Occultella kanbiaonis: one gene and its partner. The protein of the gene in region 1 interacts with the protein of each later gene in a pairwise test. Links are inferred from orthologs where the notes say so. Each region holds a gene or a part of one and is shown on either strand. Other genes may lie near its edges. The genes, in order: GKS42_RS21105 and ndk.

The links.
Region 2: the proteins of GKS42_RS21105 (region 1) and ndk interact in binary tests that used the Escherichia coli proteins (3 or more experiments, as listed by UniProt). The link is inferred for Occultella kanbiaonis from one-to-one orthologs.

The regions. Positions count from the first base shown.
Region 1 is NZ_CP046175.1:4,582,229-4,590,061, forward strand. What follows is about bases 3,079-5,946. They hold GKS42_RS21105 (uracil-DNA glycosylase), read left to right. Parts: upstream 3,079-4,097; coding sequence 4,098-4,796; downstream 4,797-5,946. Other genes in these bases: GKS42_RS21095 (LytR C-terminal domain-containing protein), read right to left, coding at 3,079-3,534; GKS42_RS21100 (DUF3263 domain-containing protein), read right to left, coding at 3,562-3,855; GKS42_RS21110 (SGNH/GDSL hydrolase family protein), read left to right, coding at 4,893-5,801; GKS42_RS21115 (hypothetical protein), read left to right, coding at 5,798-5,946. In the rest of the region: GKS42_RS21085 (phytoene desaturase family protein), read right to left, coding at 1-1,479; GKS42_RS21090 (glycoside hydrolase family 15 protein), read left to right, coding at 1,546-2,877; more of GKS42_RS21095, read right to left, coding at 2,929-3,078; more of GKS42_RS21115, read left to right, coding at 5,947-6,025; GKS42_RS21120 (pyridoxamine 5'-phosphate oxidase family protein), read right to left, coding at 6,115-6,534; GKS42_RS21125 (acyl-CoA dehydrogenase family protein), read left to right, coding at 6,745-7,833. UniProt on the Escherichia coli protein: Excises uracil residues from the DNA which can arise as a result of misincorporation of dUMP residues by DNA polymerase or due to deamination of cytosine.
Region 2 is NZ_CP046175.1:1,952,786-1,960,512, reverse strand. What follows is about bases 2,213-4,974. They hold ndk (nucleoside-diphosphate kinase), read right to left. Parts: upstream 3,927-4,974; coding sequence 3,498-3,926; downstream 2,213-3,497. Other genes in these bases: GKS42_RS08980 (MDR family MFS transporter), read right to left, coding at 4,451-4,974; GKS42_RS08985 (DUF4233 domain-containing protein), read right to left, coding at 3,946-4,425; GKS42_RS08995 (hydroxyacid dehydrogenase), read right to left, coding at 2,339-3,331; GKS42_RS09000 (sugar phosphate isomerase/epimerase family protein), read right to left, coding at 2,213-2,342. In the rest of the region: GKS42_RS09015 (CoA-acylating methylmalonate-semialdehyde dehydrogenase), read right to left, coding at 1-104; GKS42_RS09010 (TIGR03668 family PPOX class F420-dependent oxidoreductase), read left to right, coding at 249-671; GKS42_RS09005 (DeoR/GlpR family DNA-binding transcription regulator), read right to left, coding at 721-1,527; more of GKS42_RS09000, read right to left, coding at 1,524-2,212; more of GKS42_RS08980, read right to left, coding at 4,975-6,220; dihydroxyacetone kinase phosphoryl donor subunit DhaM, read right to left, coding at 6,446-7,147; dihydroxyacetone kinase subunit DhaL, read right to left, coding at 7,144-7,727. UniProt on the Escherichia coli protein: Major role in the synthesis of nucleoside triphosphates other than ATP. The ATP gamma phosphate is transferred to the NDP beta phosphate via a ping-pong mechanism, using a phosphorylated active-site intermediate.

The DNA of each region.
Region 1 (7,833 bases):
CGTCGAACTCGGCGCCAACGACGGCGCCCGCACCTCGAACCGCTGGGCCAGGGCCCGCCGCGCCGCGTGGTGCCCGCCCATGCCGTGCACCCCCGGCCCCGGCGGCACCGACGCCGAGCACAGGTACACCCCGGGGATCCCCGCGGCGAACGGGTCCGTACTGAGGCGGGGGCGCGCGGCCATGCCCCAGGTGGAGACCGCGCCGGCCGCGATGTCCCCGCCGATGTAGTTCTGGTTGTGCTCGGCCATCTCGGCGGCGGGCACGCACCGGGAGGTGACGACGACATCGCGGAAGCCCGGCGCGAAACGCTCGATCTGCGCGGTGACGGCCTCCGTGACGTCCACGGTGCTGCCCGCCGGCACGTGGGCGTAGGCCCAGCCGGGTCGTCGCCCGGCGACGACCCGGCCGGGATCGGCCACGCTCGGGTCCGAGAACAGCACCATCGGCGTCGCCGCATGCACGCCCTCGGCCACGAGGGACTCGGCGTACGCCATCTCCTCGCGGGTGCCGCCCACGTGCACCGTGCTCGCCTCCCCCACCCGAGGGTCCGCCCACGGCACCGGGCCGGAGAGCACGTAGTCCACCTTCGCCGCGGCGTCGCCGTAACGGAACCGGGCCAGCGCCGCGCGGACCCGCTCCGGCATCCGCTCACCCCAGATCTCCAGCAGCGTCGCCGGAGTGGTGTCGAAGAGGTAGGCGCGTGCCCGCGGCAGCTCCCGCCAGGTGCGGACCCGGTGGCCGGTCCGGATCACCCCACCGTGCGCCTCGAGGTCAGTCCTGAGCGCGCCGATGATGGCCCCGGACCCACCGACGGGGATCGGCCAGCCGGCCGCATGCGCGTGGGTGGCGAGCATGATCGCGGTGCCGGCGCCGGCGAGCGAGGGCTGCGTGCTGATCGAGTGGGCGGCCACCCCGGTGAACAGCGCGGGGGCGACGTCGCCCCGGAACCGAGCCGACCAGGCTCGCGTGCCCTGCTCGAACAGGCGGGCGGCCGCGCCGACGGCCGCCCGCAGCCCTGTGGGCGTGAGCAGACCGGCCGGCAGGCTCCGGCGGTCGCCGAGCGCGAGCTCGGTGAGCATGGCCGAGTTCTCGACGAGGGGACCGAACAGGTCGAACCAGGCTGCGCCGTCGGGCCCCAGTTCCGCCGCCGTACGCCCGAGCGAACGGTACGCGATACCCGCCGGCCCTTCGGGCATCGGTTGGGCGTAGGCGACCTCGGGGACCCGCAGGTCCACCCCGCGGGCCGCGAGGTCGAACTCGGCGAAGAACGGGCTGGCCAGCGCGAGCGGATGCACGGCGGAACAGATGTCGTGGACCACCCCGGGGGCGAGCCCGAGATCGAGGGTGCGGGCGCCGCCGCCGACGGTCTTCTCCGCCTCGAACACGGTGACCTCGAGACCGGCCCGCGCCAGGGTGACGGCGGCGGCGAGCCCGTTCGGTCCGGAGCCGATCACCACGGCGTCCGTCTGTGCCCTCATGCTGCCATTGTTGCCTACCCGTGAGGGGGCCCGCGTCCGGGCCCGCCTGACCTAGGATCGACCGCAATGAGTTCCCGCCGTCGCAGATTCTGGACGCTCGCCGCCGTGGTCGCCGTGGTGGCTCTCGTCGGTGCGGCCGCAGCCGTGCGCGATCGCGGCCGCGTGGACGAGGTGGGCCTGTACACGCTCGGGATCGGCGTCCAGGCCGACGGATCGGTGACGACGATCCCCACGGACTCCGATGCCCGGTACCTGCCCGGCACGCGGGTCATCGACCCTGGCCCGGACGCGAGCGATGCCGACCGCGAAGCCGCCGAGGCGCTGGCCGAGGCGACCAGGACGTGGCTCGACGCGGGGACCGTGCCGGGCGTCGGTGGCCCGCACGAGGAACTCGTCACGGACGCCCTTCTCGACCTGCACACGCTGACGCTCGAGGGTGGCGCCGCCGTCGCCGGCTTCTCGAGCAAATGGCGTTACGTCTGGCCACGCGACGCGTCGTTCGTGGCGGCCGCGCTCACCGTGACCGGCCACCACGAGGACGCCGTCGAGGTGTTCACGTTCCTGGACGGCGTGCAGCACCCGGACGGCAGCTTCGAGGCGCGCTACCTGCCGGACGGGTCCGGACCGCCCGATGCCCGGGGCCTGCAGACCGACGGCACCGGCTGGGTGCTCTGGGCTCTCGCATACGCGGCGGACGTGCTGGGGCCGGGCGCCGAGCGGGACGAGCTCCTGGCGACGTTCGCGCCGATGATCGAGCGGTCCACGGGCTATCTGCGGGCCCAGGTGGCGAACCCGCGGTCCCTGCCCGCGCCGTCGGCGGACTACTGGGAGCACCGCGAGAGCACCCTGACCCTCGGCACCGCGGCCCCGGTCCTGGCCGGCCTCGAGGCGTCCGCGCGGCTGCACTCCTGGCTCGGCCGCGACTCCGACGCCGCCGCCGTGGGTGCCGATGCCGACCGGCTCGAACAGGCGGTCGTGGCGAACTTCGGGCAGACCGGGTATGGCCGCTACGCCGGACGGTCCCCACGGGACGCGGCCACCGCGTTCGTGCTGCCGCCGTTCCAGCCCGAGGCGCTGCCGGGGGCGGCCGCGGCCTGGGAGTCCTCGATCGCCGAGATGAACAGGCCCGCCGGCGGCCTCGCGCCGGGTGGGTCGTGGCCGGAGACCTCCATCTCCTGGACACCGCAGACCAGCCTGTACGCCTGGTCCGCCGCCGCGAACGGTGAGACCGCCCGTGCCGACGGATGGCTGACGTGGATCACGCAGCACCGCACCCCGCTCGGGGCGATCCCCGAGAAGGTGGGTCCGGACGGCTCCCCCGCCGGCGTCGCGCCGCTGATGTGGTCCGCGGCCGTGGTGATCCTCACCGTCGCCGAGCTCGAGGGCAACGCTCCCTGAGCCCGACGGCGGAACTCGCCACCTCCAGGTCGGTCCGCCTCGGGTGGGGCGTCAGTTCCGGAAGGCGTCGTCCCGCAGCACCACGACGATGCCGTTCGAGGCCGCCGAGGAGTCCTCGATGAGATCGGTGACGGCGAGCAGCTCGCCGACGGCCGCAGCCTCCTCGGCCATGTCCGCGCTGGTGTAGAAGACCGCCGACGCGGTGGGCAGCTCGCGCGAGTAGTTGTCCGGCGTGACGGTCGTCCAGCCATCCTGGGTGAGGACTTCGGCGGCCTCACCGGCCAGGCCGGAGATGCCGGCGCCGTTGAGGACGTACACGGACAGGGCCCGGTCGAGGTCCGCCGGCTCGTCCGTGGTCGGGTCCACGGTGGGCTCCTCGGTGACCGGAGGCTCCTCGGTGGTGCCGTCCGTCGGGGTCGGCTCGCCCGCGTCGGCCGTGGTGGTCGGTGCTCCGGTGGGGTCGTCCCCGCCGCCGAACCCGCCGGAGAGCAGGCGCACGGCCCCGAACGCGAGCGTGGGGGCGAGGATGATCACCAGGATGAACGGCAGGAACGCTCGCCAGCGCGACTGCTGCGCGCGGTGCACGCCCTGCGGGGTCCGATCCGCGCCGAGGGCGTCGAACTCGTCCTCGGAATGCGGATAGTCCCTGTTACTCACACCGGAAGGTTAACGGTTCGGACAGGCTCAGAGTTCATTGCCGAGGCGGCGTGCCGAACGCTCGCGCTGGCGGGTGCTGCGCATCCGGCGCAGCCGCTTGACGAGCATCGGCTCGGCCGCGAGCGCCGTGGGGTCGTCGATCAGGGCGTTCAGGACCTGGTAGTACCGGGTCGCGGACATGTCGAAGAGCTCGCGGATGGCGGTCTCCTTCGCCCCGGCGTACTTCCACCACTGCCGCTCGAAGGCGAGGATCTCGGCGTCGCGTTCACTCAGTGTTGCTGCGTCCGAACTCTGCGTGGACAACACCCGCGCTGCCGACATCGTGCCTCCTCGTTCCCGGTTCCGTCGTGGACCGCCCCATCCTGCGGCGACCCGTGGTGGTTCATAGTAGGGGCAAACGACACGCGTGTCATTCCTGCCGCGCCGGACCCGCTGTGGTACGCGATCGGCCCGATCGGTGTCGCTCCGTGCGCGTCGTCACACTCGTCGCGCTGGTCATGCCCTGTACATGGATCAGCGCCGTGGACGGTTGCTCACGGCCGTCGATCTGCCAAGGTGGACGGGTGAACAGCGTCAAGGAGGGCGGCCCGCGCCCGCTCACGGATCTGATCGACCCGGGCTGGGCCACGGCCCTGGCCGAGGTGGAGCCGCAGGTGCACGCGATGGGCGAGTTCCTGCGGGGTGAGGTGGCCGCCGGGCGCGGCTACCTGCCGGCCGGGGAGCACGTGCTGCGGGCGTTCACGAACCCGCTGGCCGATGTGAGGGTGCTGATCGTCGGGCAGGATCCCTACCCCACCCCTGGTCACGCCATGGGCCTGTCCTTCTCCGTGGCCCCCGAGGTGCGACCGGTGCCGCGGTCGCTGCAGAACATCTACCGCGAGCTCGGCACCGACCTCGGTCTGCCGACCCCGGCCAACGGCGACCTGTCCCCGTGGGCGGATGCCGGGGTCCTGCTGCTGAACCGGAGCCTGACGGTCCGCCCGGGTGAACCGGCGTCCCACCGGGGCAAGGGCTGGGAGGCGGTCACCGACGCCGCGATCCGCGCGCTCGTGGCCCGCGGCACTCCGTTGGTGGCGATCCTGTGGGGCAACGACGCCCGCTCCCTGACCCCGCTGCTCGGGCGAACGCCGATCGTCGCGAGCGCGCACCCGAGCCCCCTGTCCGCCTCCCGTGGGTTCTTCGGGTCGCGTCCGTTCAGCCGCGCCAACGCCCTGCTCGTGGAGCAGGGCGGGCCGCCCGTGGACTGGTCCCTCCAGCCCTGACGCCGCCCGCCAAACCCTGACGCCGCCCCTCCAGCCCCGACGCGGCATCGTGGATTCTCATAGCCAGGACCGCGGTGACCGGAGTAGGAAGGAGTGGTGAACCCCGTGCTGCATCCGGTCTCCGATCCCGCCCGCTGGTCCCGGTACGTCGCCTGCGGCGACTCCATGACCGAGGGCCTGTGGGATCCGGACCCGGACAACCCCGCCCAGGTCCGCGGTTGGGCCGACCAGCTCGCCGGCTCGCTGTCCGCACGCCGGGTCGACGCCGGCCTGGCCCCGCTGGAGTACGCGAACCTGGCCATCCGCGGGCGGCTCCTCGAGCCCATCATCGCCGAGCAGCTCCCGGTCGCTCTCGACGCCGAGCCCGACCTGATCTCCCTCGTCGGCGGCGGCAACGACCTGCTCCGGCCCGGTTCCGACCCGGACCGGATGGCTGCGATCCTCGAGGACGCCGTGCACACGATCCGGCGGGCCGGGGTCGACGTGCTCCTCGCAACCGGGACCGACACCCGGCAGGCCGGGGTGCTTCGCGCCATCCGCGGCCGGGTCGCCACGTTCAACGCGCACATCTGGTCGATCGCCCGCCGGCACGACGCGTACGTGGTCGACGTGTGGGGCCTGCGGGCCATCCAGGACTGGCGGATGTGGGCACAGGACCGCATCCACCTCACCACCGACGGTCACCAGCGGGTCGCGCAGGCGGCGCTGGTGGCGCTCGGTCTCACGCCCGACGACGCAGCCTGGGCCGATCCGTTGGCTCGCCTCGCGCCGGTCCCGACCGGGCAGCGGTTCCGTTCAGACGCGGAGTGGTTCGTCCGCGACGTCTACCCGTGGGCGACCCGCCGCCTACGGGGCCGTTCCTCCGGGGACGCCCGGGTGCCCAAACGACCACGGGTGGCGCCGCTGCCACCCGCCACGTCCGCGGCGACGCCGTCGGACGCCGTCAGCGAGCAGGTGCCGCCTCCGGAAGCACCCGGCCCCAGCGACACCACGGTGCCCCGGTGAGCAGCAACCGCCCGGACGGGTTCTCCTACCGCGAGGTGGGTGCCGAGGTGCGGATCACCCACCACGGCCACCACGCCACGACCCTGCGCGGTGGTCGGGCCGCCGAGTTCCTGCGAGAGGTCGAGTTCGGCGATCCCCAGGAACTGATGGCCCGGGTGACCGGGAACTACAAGCACGGCAACGAACGCACCGCGCGCAACCACCCGCGCAACCGGAGCCGCTGAGGCCACCTCCCGCCGGCGTCGACCTCCGCGTCGACCACCTCACGCCTGCGGCCGGCGACGTCACCGTGCGACCCAGCACCCCGCCGTCGTCAGCTCGGACCGAGGTCTGCGGAGTACCAGAGCTGCGGTTCGATCCGGACCAGGAGCGGCACCCCGAACCCTGCCGCCATCTCGACGTACGCGGCCGCGCCGTCGCCCAGGTAGCGGCGTGCGATCGCGAGGTGTTCGTCTTCGGTCGCCTCCCTGGACTCGGTGACCGGGCCCTCCACGCTCACGTACCGCACCCGCGGCGCGGACTGTTCGGCCAGCAGCGAGAACCGCCCGGCGGCCTCGATCAGGCGTGTCTTGACCGAGTCCGCGGGGGTCACCACCCACAGCGACCCGCCGGGCTCGTAGCCGTACCAGACCGGCACCACGAGCGGTCCGCGGTCCGGACCGGCGCCCACGGCGAGCGCGCCGATGTGGGGCTGGGCCAGGAACTCCTGACGTTCGGTCTCCGGCAGTCCCATGCTGTCTCCTATCGATCGGTGGTGCTGCGGACGTTATCCGCGACCGCCGACATGGCCGGCACCCTCCGCCCGCCCGGCCGACCGCGCCGCGGTGGCTGCCCCCTCCCGCTAGCTCGCCGGTCCCGGCAGCGGCCGCCGCTGCCGAAAACCGGCGGACGCGGTCGAACCGGTGGAGACTGGAGCCAGGTAGGTGTTCGCAGGGAGGCGATCATGACGGACCAACCGGTAGTCACCGAGCGCGAGGCCAGGGCCGTGGCCGAGCAGGCCCGGCCGAGCGAGTGGACCATGGAGTCGTTCGCCAAGGATCTCTACCTCGGCCAGTTCCGCCCGGACCGGATCTGGCCGCGGCCGCCCGAGGACCCCGAACGCGAGGCCCGTGGCGATCAGTTCCTGGCCGATCTGGACGCCCACCTGCGAGAGCATCTGGACGGTCAGCGGATCGAGACCGAGGACCGGATCTCCGACGAGGACCTTGCCGGACTGACCGGGCTCGGCGTGTTCGGCATCAAGATCCCGACCCGCTACGGCGGGCTCGGGCTCAGCCAGGTGCACTACAACCGGGCGCTGATGCTGCTCGGGACCGTGCACCCGAGCCTGGGCGCACTGATCTCGGCGCACCAGTCCATCGGGGTGCCCGAGCCGGTGAAGCAGTTCGGCAACCCCGAGCAGAAGGAGCAGTACCTGCGCCGGTGCGCCGAGGGGGCGATCTCCGCGTTCCTGCTCACGGAACCGGATGTCGGGTCGGACCCGGCCCGGCTGCAGACCGCCGCCACCCGCACTCCCGAGGGCGACTACCTGCTCGACGGTGTGAAGCTGTGGACGACGAACGGCGTCCTCGCCGAACTGCTGGTGGTGATGGCGAGGGTCGCCCCGCACGCCGACGGCAAGGGCGGGATCACGGCGTTCGTGGTGGAGGCGGACGCCCCGGGCATCACCGTCGAGCGCCGGAACACGTTCATGGGACTGAAGGGGCTCGAGAACGGATTGACCCGGTTCCACCAGGTGCGGGTGCCCGCCGGCGCGGTGATCGGCCGTGAGGGTCAGGGCCTGAAGATCGCGCTCACCACGCTGAACACGGGGCGGCTGTCCATCCCGGCGTTGTGCGTCGCGGCGAGCAAGTGGTCGCTCAAGATCGCCCGCGAGTGGGCGCTCGAGCGGGTGCAGTGGGGCCGGCCGGTCGGCCGGCACCCGGCCATCGCCCACCAGCTCGCGTTCATGGCCGCGACCACCTACGCCGAGGAGGCGATGGTCGAGATCGCCGGCGAGCTCTCCGACTCCGGCGGCGCCGACATCCGGATC
Region 2 (7,727 bases), 2.6 Mb from region 1 along the record:
ACGGCGATCACCCGGCCGGTGGCGGGATCGGTGACGTCGATGGGATCGCCGCCGGTGCTACGCCGCTGGCCGTTGATCACGTGCTCCACAGTGGGTGCGCTCATGGGGTCCTCCTCGTTGGGGTACCCCCCAGTTCTACCTCCGCACGCGCACTACGTCACCCCCATTGACGTGGTCGTTCCGGGCGGGTACTCGCCCCGCCGGTCCCGCGCGAGCGGCCGGCACCGTCGGCGTGGTAGTGAGTCCCTATGACGGCGCTGAGTCCCGAGGAATGCAGGAGTCGACTCGAGGCGGCACCGCACGCGTACCTCGCCACGGCGGACGCGGTCGGCGTGCCCCACCTCGTGCCGGTGGTGCACGCTCTGATGGGCGACGCCGTCGTGCATGCCGTGGACCACAAGCCCAAGCGCTCCCGGGCGCTGCGCCGGCTCGCGAACATCGCGGCCAACCCGACGGTTGGTCTCCTCGCCGATCACTACGAAGCGGACTGGAGCCGGCTCTGGTGGGTGCGCGCGGATGCGCGTGCGCGCGTGGTCACGTCCGGGCCGGAGTACGACGCCGCCCTCGAGGCGCTGGTGGCCCGCCACCCGCAGTACGCCGCCCACCCGCCCGCCGGGCCGGCCGTGATCGCGAAGGTCATCCGATGGTCCGGCTGGGTCGCGACCGGCTGATCGCGCGCTCCCGGTGACGCGTCGTTGCGGAGGGGACGAGATGCGCCGGTCATGCTCGGATCACCCGCGGGCCCAGGCGTGCGTACCGGGCGGTGCGGTGCGCGGGGACCTCGGTGCCCGTGACCAGGGCCTCGAACTCGTGGACGTCGGCGAATCGGACGAAGGCGGTCATGCCGAACTTCGCGTGGGTGCCGATGAAGATCCGGCGTGCCGAGGCAGCCATCGCGGCCGTCTTCACGGCGGCCACGGCCGGATCGGTGGTGGTCAAGCCACGTTCGGGCGAGATCCCGCCGGCGCTCATGAAGGCGACGTCGATGCGGAGCCGTTCGAGGAGGGAGTCGCGACCGTGCTCGACCGTGCTGAACGCGGATCCGCGCACCCGGCCGCCGACGAGGAGCACCTCGACTCCCGGTCGCTCCGCGACCGCCATCGCGGTCGGCAGGGAACTCGTCACGACCGTGACCGGCCGCTCCGACGTCAGCCGCTGCGCGACGAGACTCGGCAGGTACCCGTCGTCGATGTAGACCGTCTGCGCAGGTCCGACCAAGGCGGCCGCCGCATCGGCGATGCGCCGTTTCTCCTCGACGTTGCGGGACTTGCGCACCTCGTACTTCGCCTCGAGCCGGCCACTCTCGACGGGGAACGCGGCCCCGTAGGTCCGGCGGACCAGTCCGGACCGCTCCATCGCCAGCAGATCGCGTCGCAGGGTCTCCTGGGTGACGCCGAGCCGGGCCGCGGTGGGACCCACGTCGAGGCGACCCTCCCGCCGAACGAGCGCGAGGAGCTCGGTCCGGCGCCGCTGCACCGCCGACGCCCTTCCGGCGACCTCGGGTGCCGCGGACGCAGAGTCGCTCATGTCGGTCCACCCTCCGGGAGCAGTGGCGCGGCCCAGCCACGCAGGTGTCCGAGGGCCTGCGTGAGCGGCGGGAGTGCCGGGTGCCAGGTGCGCTCCCACTCGAGGCTGACCGGCCCGTCGTAACCGATCCCGTCGAGCGCGTCGGCGAGTTCCTGGACCGGGAACCGACCGGTCCCCAGGTCCACCGGTCTCGGATCGGCCCGGTCGGCCACGTCCTTGACCTGCACGTGAGTGAGCCAGGGGCGCAACAATGCCGCACTTCGAGCCGGATCCTCCCGTGCCGACCAGGTGTGCGCGGTGTCCCAGATGACGCCCACCCGGTCGGCGATCGACTGCGGCAGCCGATCGAGCAGGGCCCGCACCGAGGCTCCGGTCGAGTGGGAGTCGTGCGTCTCGATGAGCACCAGCGGACCGGTGGCGGCGGTGCCCAGCACACGGCCGAGCCGCTCGACGGCGAGACGGTCACCTTCGGCAGCCGACGCGTGCTCCGGACGCTTCACGAAGACGCGAACGCCTGCTGCACCGACGGCGTCGGCGAGATCGAGAAGATGACGGAGCTCGCCGTCGACCGCGGTCGGGTCCTGCCCGGAGGCCAGGGCGACGTAGGAGTTCAGCGCGAGCACCGTCAGTCCTGCGGCCCGGAGCCGCTCGCCCAGCCCCCGCGCCGTCACCACGCCGGAGGCGAGCGTGAGGACCTCGCCCGGCGCCACCCGAAGTTCCAGGCCGACCGCGCCGGCGAGTCCCGCACGCGAGATCACCGTCGAGACGTCCATCCCTGGCTCACCCAGGGTCGAGTACGCCAGGCTCCGGTTCATGCGAGACGGTCGTACGTCAGGTCCGTGACCTCGAAGACCAACGGCGCACCCGCCACGAACCGGTCGATCTCGTCGACCACCACATCGCCCTGCATCGCCCGCGAATGGGTGGTCAAGGCGCCGATGTGTGGTGTCAGCAGGACGTTCGGCAGCGTCCACAAGGGGTCGTCGGCCGGCAACGGCTCGACGTCGTAGACGTCGAGAGCCGCACTCAGTCGACCGCTGCGCAACTCCGAGAGCAGCGCCCCGCTGTCCAGGACCGCCGACCGGGCCGTGTTGACGAGGATGCCGCCGTTCGGGATCAGCGAGAGCCGCTGCGCCGTCAGCATCCCGCGGGTCTCGTCGGTGACCGGAGCGTGCAGAGCAACGACCGCACAGGACCGGAGCAACTCGTCGAGGTCACAGAGCTGAACGCCCATCTCCTCCGCGTCCCGCCGGGTCAGGTAGGGGTCGGTGACGACCACCTCGGCGCCCAGCCCGGTCAGGTGCTCGATGTAGGCGCGGCCGACCCTGCTTGCTCCGATCACGCCGATCCGGGTGCCCGCGATCGTGCGGCCAAGGCCGAATCCCGACGCGCCGGCCCAGTCGCCCCGCTGCATCCGTCGATCGACCTGGGCGAGGTTCCGCATCAGGGACAGCGTCATGTACAGGGCGAGCTCGGCCACCGAGACGGCCATCCCCGAGGCCGCCTGGCTGACCCGGACGCCGTCCGTCAGCAGCGTCCTGGGAACGACCTTGCGGATCGTGCCCGCACTGTGCGCGATCATCCGAAGACGGTTCTCCGGCTGCAACCGGTCCGGGAACCGTGCCGACCCCCACCCGGTGACGACGATGTCGTACTCCAGGCGCCGCTCGGCCACCAGCCTGCGATCGGGTGCGAACACCTCGCCGAACTCGGCCAGCCTGGCCATCCGCGCCGGACCGAACAGGTCACGCCGCAGGTCCGGCAACAGGTCGATCAGGATGGTCGGGTTGGGCGGGTTGGTCAAGGCTCCCCCTGCGGTCCGTGAAGGTGTCGTGTCACAGGAGGGCGTCGTCACCCGTCCCTGGAAGCAGGCTACGGACGCGGCATCGGGCGGGGCAATGTCCGATCGTGGCCTCACGCCGGCCCGGTTCGTGTGCGTTTTGAGGCGCCTGTCCCGAGGCCGTGAGCGGTCAGCGACCCGGGAACCAGAGGCCGATCTCGCGCTCGGCGGACTCCACGGAGTCGGAGCCGTGCACCAGGTTCTGCTGCACCTTCAGGCCCCAGTCGCGACCGAGGTCGCCGCGGATGGTGCCCGGCAGCGCCGCGGTGGGGTCGGTCGCCCCGGCGAGCGCGCGGAAACCCTCGATCACGCGGTTGCCCTCGGCGATCGCGGCGAGCACCGGGCCGGAGCCCATGAACTCCACGAGCGGGGCGTAGAACGGCTTGCCCTCGTGCTCGGCGTAGTGGGCGGCAAGGAGGTCGTCGTCGGCGGTCCGGAGTTCGACGGAGGTGAGCGTGTACCCCTTCGCCTCCACCCGCCGGAGGATCTCGCCGACGAGACCGCGCCGGACGCCGTCGGGCTTGATCAGGATGAGGGTGCGCTCGGTGCTGGTCGTCATGGCACTCACAGTAGTGGCGTCAGGATGCAGCGGCGGCCTGCTCGGCGCGCAGCCGCTCGAGGCGTTCGGCGTCGATCTTCCCGCCGAGCCATACGCCCGTGACCCAGATGGCGGCGAACACGATGCCGATCACGAGCATCATCGGGACCAGGATGCCGCTCAGCAGGAGCAGCGCCTGGACGACGTACCCGGCGATCAGCCCGATCGGGTACTTCTGCAGGTAGGCCGCCACGATGCAGACCAGCATGCCTGCGCCACCGACCGCCCAGGCCACCCCGGGCTCGGAGAGCTGCAGCCCGAACGCGACCAGGGTGGCGAAGAAGACCACGAACACCTCGAGGGTGAGCACGGTCAGGCAGAAGATCAGCCGCGCCGAACGCTGCGGTCGCCGAGCGGGTGGTGTCGCGGTGCCGGATCCGGTGGCCGCGGGCGCCACGTGGACACCGTCGACGGCGGACGCGGCCCGGTCGTCGGGGCTCGGCACGGGGGCGGGGGGCATGGTCACCACCCCAGGCTAGTCCGGCTCACCGGCTGCGAGAGCCCGCGTCCTCGGTCTCGTCGACCGAACCGCCGGGCCCATGCTCGCCGGACCTGCGGTCGCCGGCTCTGTGCTTCGCGGGCCCGTGCTCATGGGCCGGTTCGTCCGCCCCCGAATCCTCGTCGGACTCGGCGACGTGGTGACCGTGCCAGTGCCCGTGGTTGTGCGGCGGACCCTCGACCACTGCCTCGCCGCGGGCGACCATGCCGGCGGTGTCGGACAGCTTCACCTCGCGCAAGAACAGGGTGAGCACGAACCCGAACGCGAGCAGGGGCACGAACGCCCAGAACGACGGTGCCAGCGACTCGGCGTAGCTGTTCACGACGAGTTCCTTCAGGGCGTCGGGCAGCTGGTTCACGACCCCGGGCGTGAGCGTCTCGATACCGAGCCCGTCCGCGGGCAGCTCGTCGGGTGGGATCGTGGCGAGTCCTTCGGTGAGGTTGTCCACGAGGCGGGTCGTGAAGATCGTGCTGAACAGCGCAGCGCCGACGGCGGCGCCGATCTCCCGGAAGAAGTTGTTGGCGCTGGTGGCCGTCCCGATCTCATGCGGGTCCACGGAGTTCTGCACCGCGAGCACGATCGTCTGCATCACCAGGCCGAGCCCGGCGCCGAGCGTGAAGATCATCGCCCCGAACAGGACCATCGACATGTCCCCGGTGATCCGGGTCAACCAGATCAGGCCGAGGGTCGCGATCGCCATGCCGGTGATCGGGAACATCCGGTACCGGCCGATCTTCGTGATCGCGAGACCGGATCCGATCGCGGTGACCATGACGCCGACCATCATCGGCAGCAGCAGGAACCCGGACTCGGTGACCCCGGCGCCGGTGGACATCTGCAGGAACGTGGGCAGGAAGCCGAGGGCGGCGAACATGCCGGCCCCGATGATGAGCCCGACCGCCGTGGAGATCGAGAACGTACGGTTCTTGAACAGGTGCATCGGCAGCAGCGGGTCGGCGACCCGGTTCTCGACGATCACGAACAGCACCGCCGAGACGACGGTGCCGATCACGAGGCCGAGCAGGAGCGGGTCGCTCCAGTCGTAGCCCCGCGAGCCGCTCCAGCTCTCCCAGCTGGTGGCCAGCACCAGCCCGGACGTGGCCAGCACCATGAACACGATGCCGCCGACGTCGATCCGGCGACCGGACCGGTGGCTCGGCAGCTTCAGCGTGAACCAGCCGATCGCGAACGCGACGATCCCGATCGGGATGTTGATCCAGAAGCACCAGCGCCAGTCCGCGTTCTCGGTGAAGAGGCCGCCGAGGAGCGGGCCGATCACGGCCGAGATGCCGAACAGCGCACCCATCGGACCCATGTACTTGCCGCGGTCCCTGGCCGGGACGATGTCCGCGATGATCGCCTGCGAGAGGATCATCAGGCCACCACCGCCGAGGCCCTGGACGCCCCGCCAGATCACCAGCTGGTTGAAGTCCTGGGCGAACCCGGCGCCCGCCGAGGCGATCGTGAACAGCGCGATGGCGACGAGGAAGGGCCAGCGCCGGCCCCAGATGTCACCGAACTTCCCGTACAGCGGCATCACCACCGCGAGCGACAGGATGTAGATCGTGACGAGCCAGCCCTGGTGCTCGACGCCGCTCAGCTCGCCGACGATCGTCGGCATCGCGGTGCCGATGATCGACTGGTCCAGCGAGGACATGAACATCCCGGCCATCAACGCACCGAAGATGAGCCAGACCATCCGTTGGTTCAGGACGATCTTCGGCTTGTCATCGGTCAACGTAGGGGCGTGTGCCATGGATTCCTCGACGTTCGGTTCTCGTGCGGCGCCGGCGGGCAGGGCGCACCGATCAGATCAATAGTGCGCGATGCCGACGGCCGGCGGGTCGTCCGACATGGGGAAATGTGTCCCAGCCGAGTCAGACCAGGGGTGGACGACCGGCGGTTCCGGCGTCAGTACAAGGGAGCGGGCGGCTGTGGCGTTCGCCACAGCCGCCCGTCACCTCCGCCCGACCTGCCCGGCTCACTCCTCGCCGAAGCCGGCCTCCACGTCCGCCACGATCGCCTCCAGGGCCTGCGCGGCCTGCGGACCGGTGGCCCGCAGGTGCAGCTCGGCACCGCCGGTCAGGCCGAGACCCATCAGGGCCAGCACGCTGGCCGCGTCCACCCCGTTCAGGGTCACTTCGGCGTCGAAGTCCGCCGCCTTGCGGGCCAGGGTGGCCGCGGGCCGGGCATGCAGCCCGAGCCGGTTGCGCAGCACCACGGAGCGCTCGACGGCGTCCGTGGCCGCCGCGGCGACGTCGCCCGCGCTGCCCGCCCCGACCGTGGCCGAGTCGCCGAACGAGTCGATCGCGGTGCGGGCGGCGGCGCCGACCGCGGCGGCGTCGCCGCCGGACTGGGCCGCGACCGCCGCCGCGACCGCCCCCTCGACGAACGGGGCGTCGACCATGACCACGCGGTCGTCGTCGAGCACGTCCACGACCGACTCCGCCGTGAGCGCTGCCGACCCCAGGTCGGTGAGGATCGCGACCGCTGTCGCCCCGCCGTCGAGCAGGGCCGTGACGGCCTGCTCGACCAGGTCGTAACTCGTCCCGATCCGGCCGTCCTCGGTGCCCCCGGCCGCCCGGATGGCCACGTCCGGAGCCATCTGCTGGGCCACCTCGACGGCACCCGCAGCCAGCTGCGCGGAGTGGGAGACGAGCACGAGCGCCGTGGCGGCGCTCACCCCGCCGCCCCGGCCGCGCCGGCCCCGGCTGCCTCGGCCACGTCGGCGGCCACCGCGAGGAGCAGGGCGGAGGACTCCGCACCCGGGTCCCGGTGCCCGACGGCCCGCTCCCCCAGGTAACTGGCCCGGCCCTTGCGCGCCACGAGCGGATCGGTCGACTCGGCACCGGTGCGGGCCGCCGTCGCCGCCGCGCGCAGCGCCTGCGTGGCCGTCCCACCGCCGTCGGCGACCTCCAGGGCGGCCGCGGCCGCAGGGGTCCACGCGTCGACCATCGTCTTGTCGCCCACCTCGGCCTTGCCGCGCGCGACGATGCCGCCAACGGCGGCGTCGAGCAGTGCCGCGATGCCGGCGGCGTCGACCGTGGGGCCGTCGGCGACCTTGGCGGCACGCAGATACGCCGTCCCGTACAGCGGGCCGGCCGCACCACCGACCGTGGACATCAGTGTGGTCGCGACCAGCTTGAGCACGTCGCCGACCGACTCCGGCTTCGGGGTGTCCGGATTGTCCAGCTTGACCAGCACCGCCTTGAAGCCGCGGTCGAGGTTCTCGCCGTGGTCACCATCGCCGATGGCACGGTCCA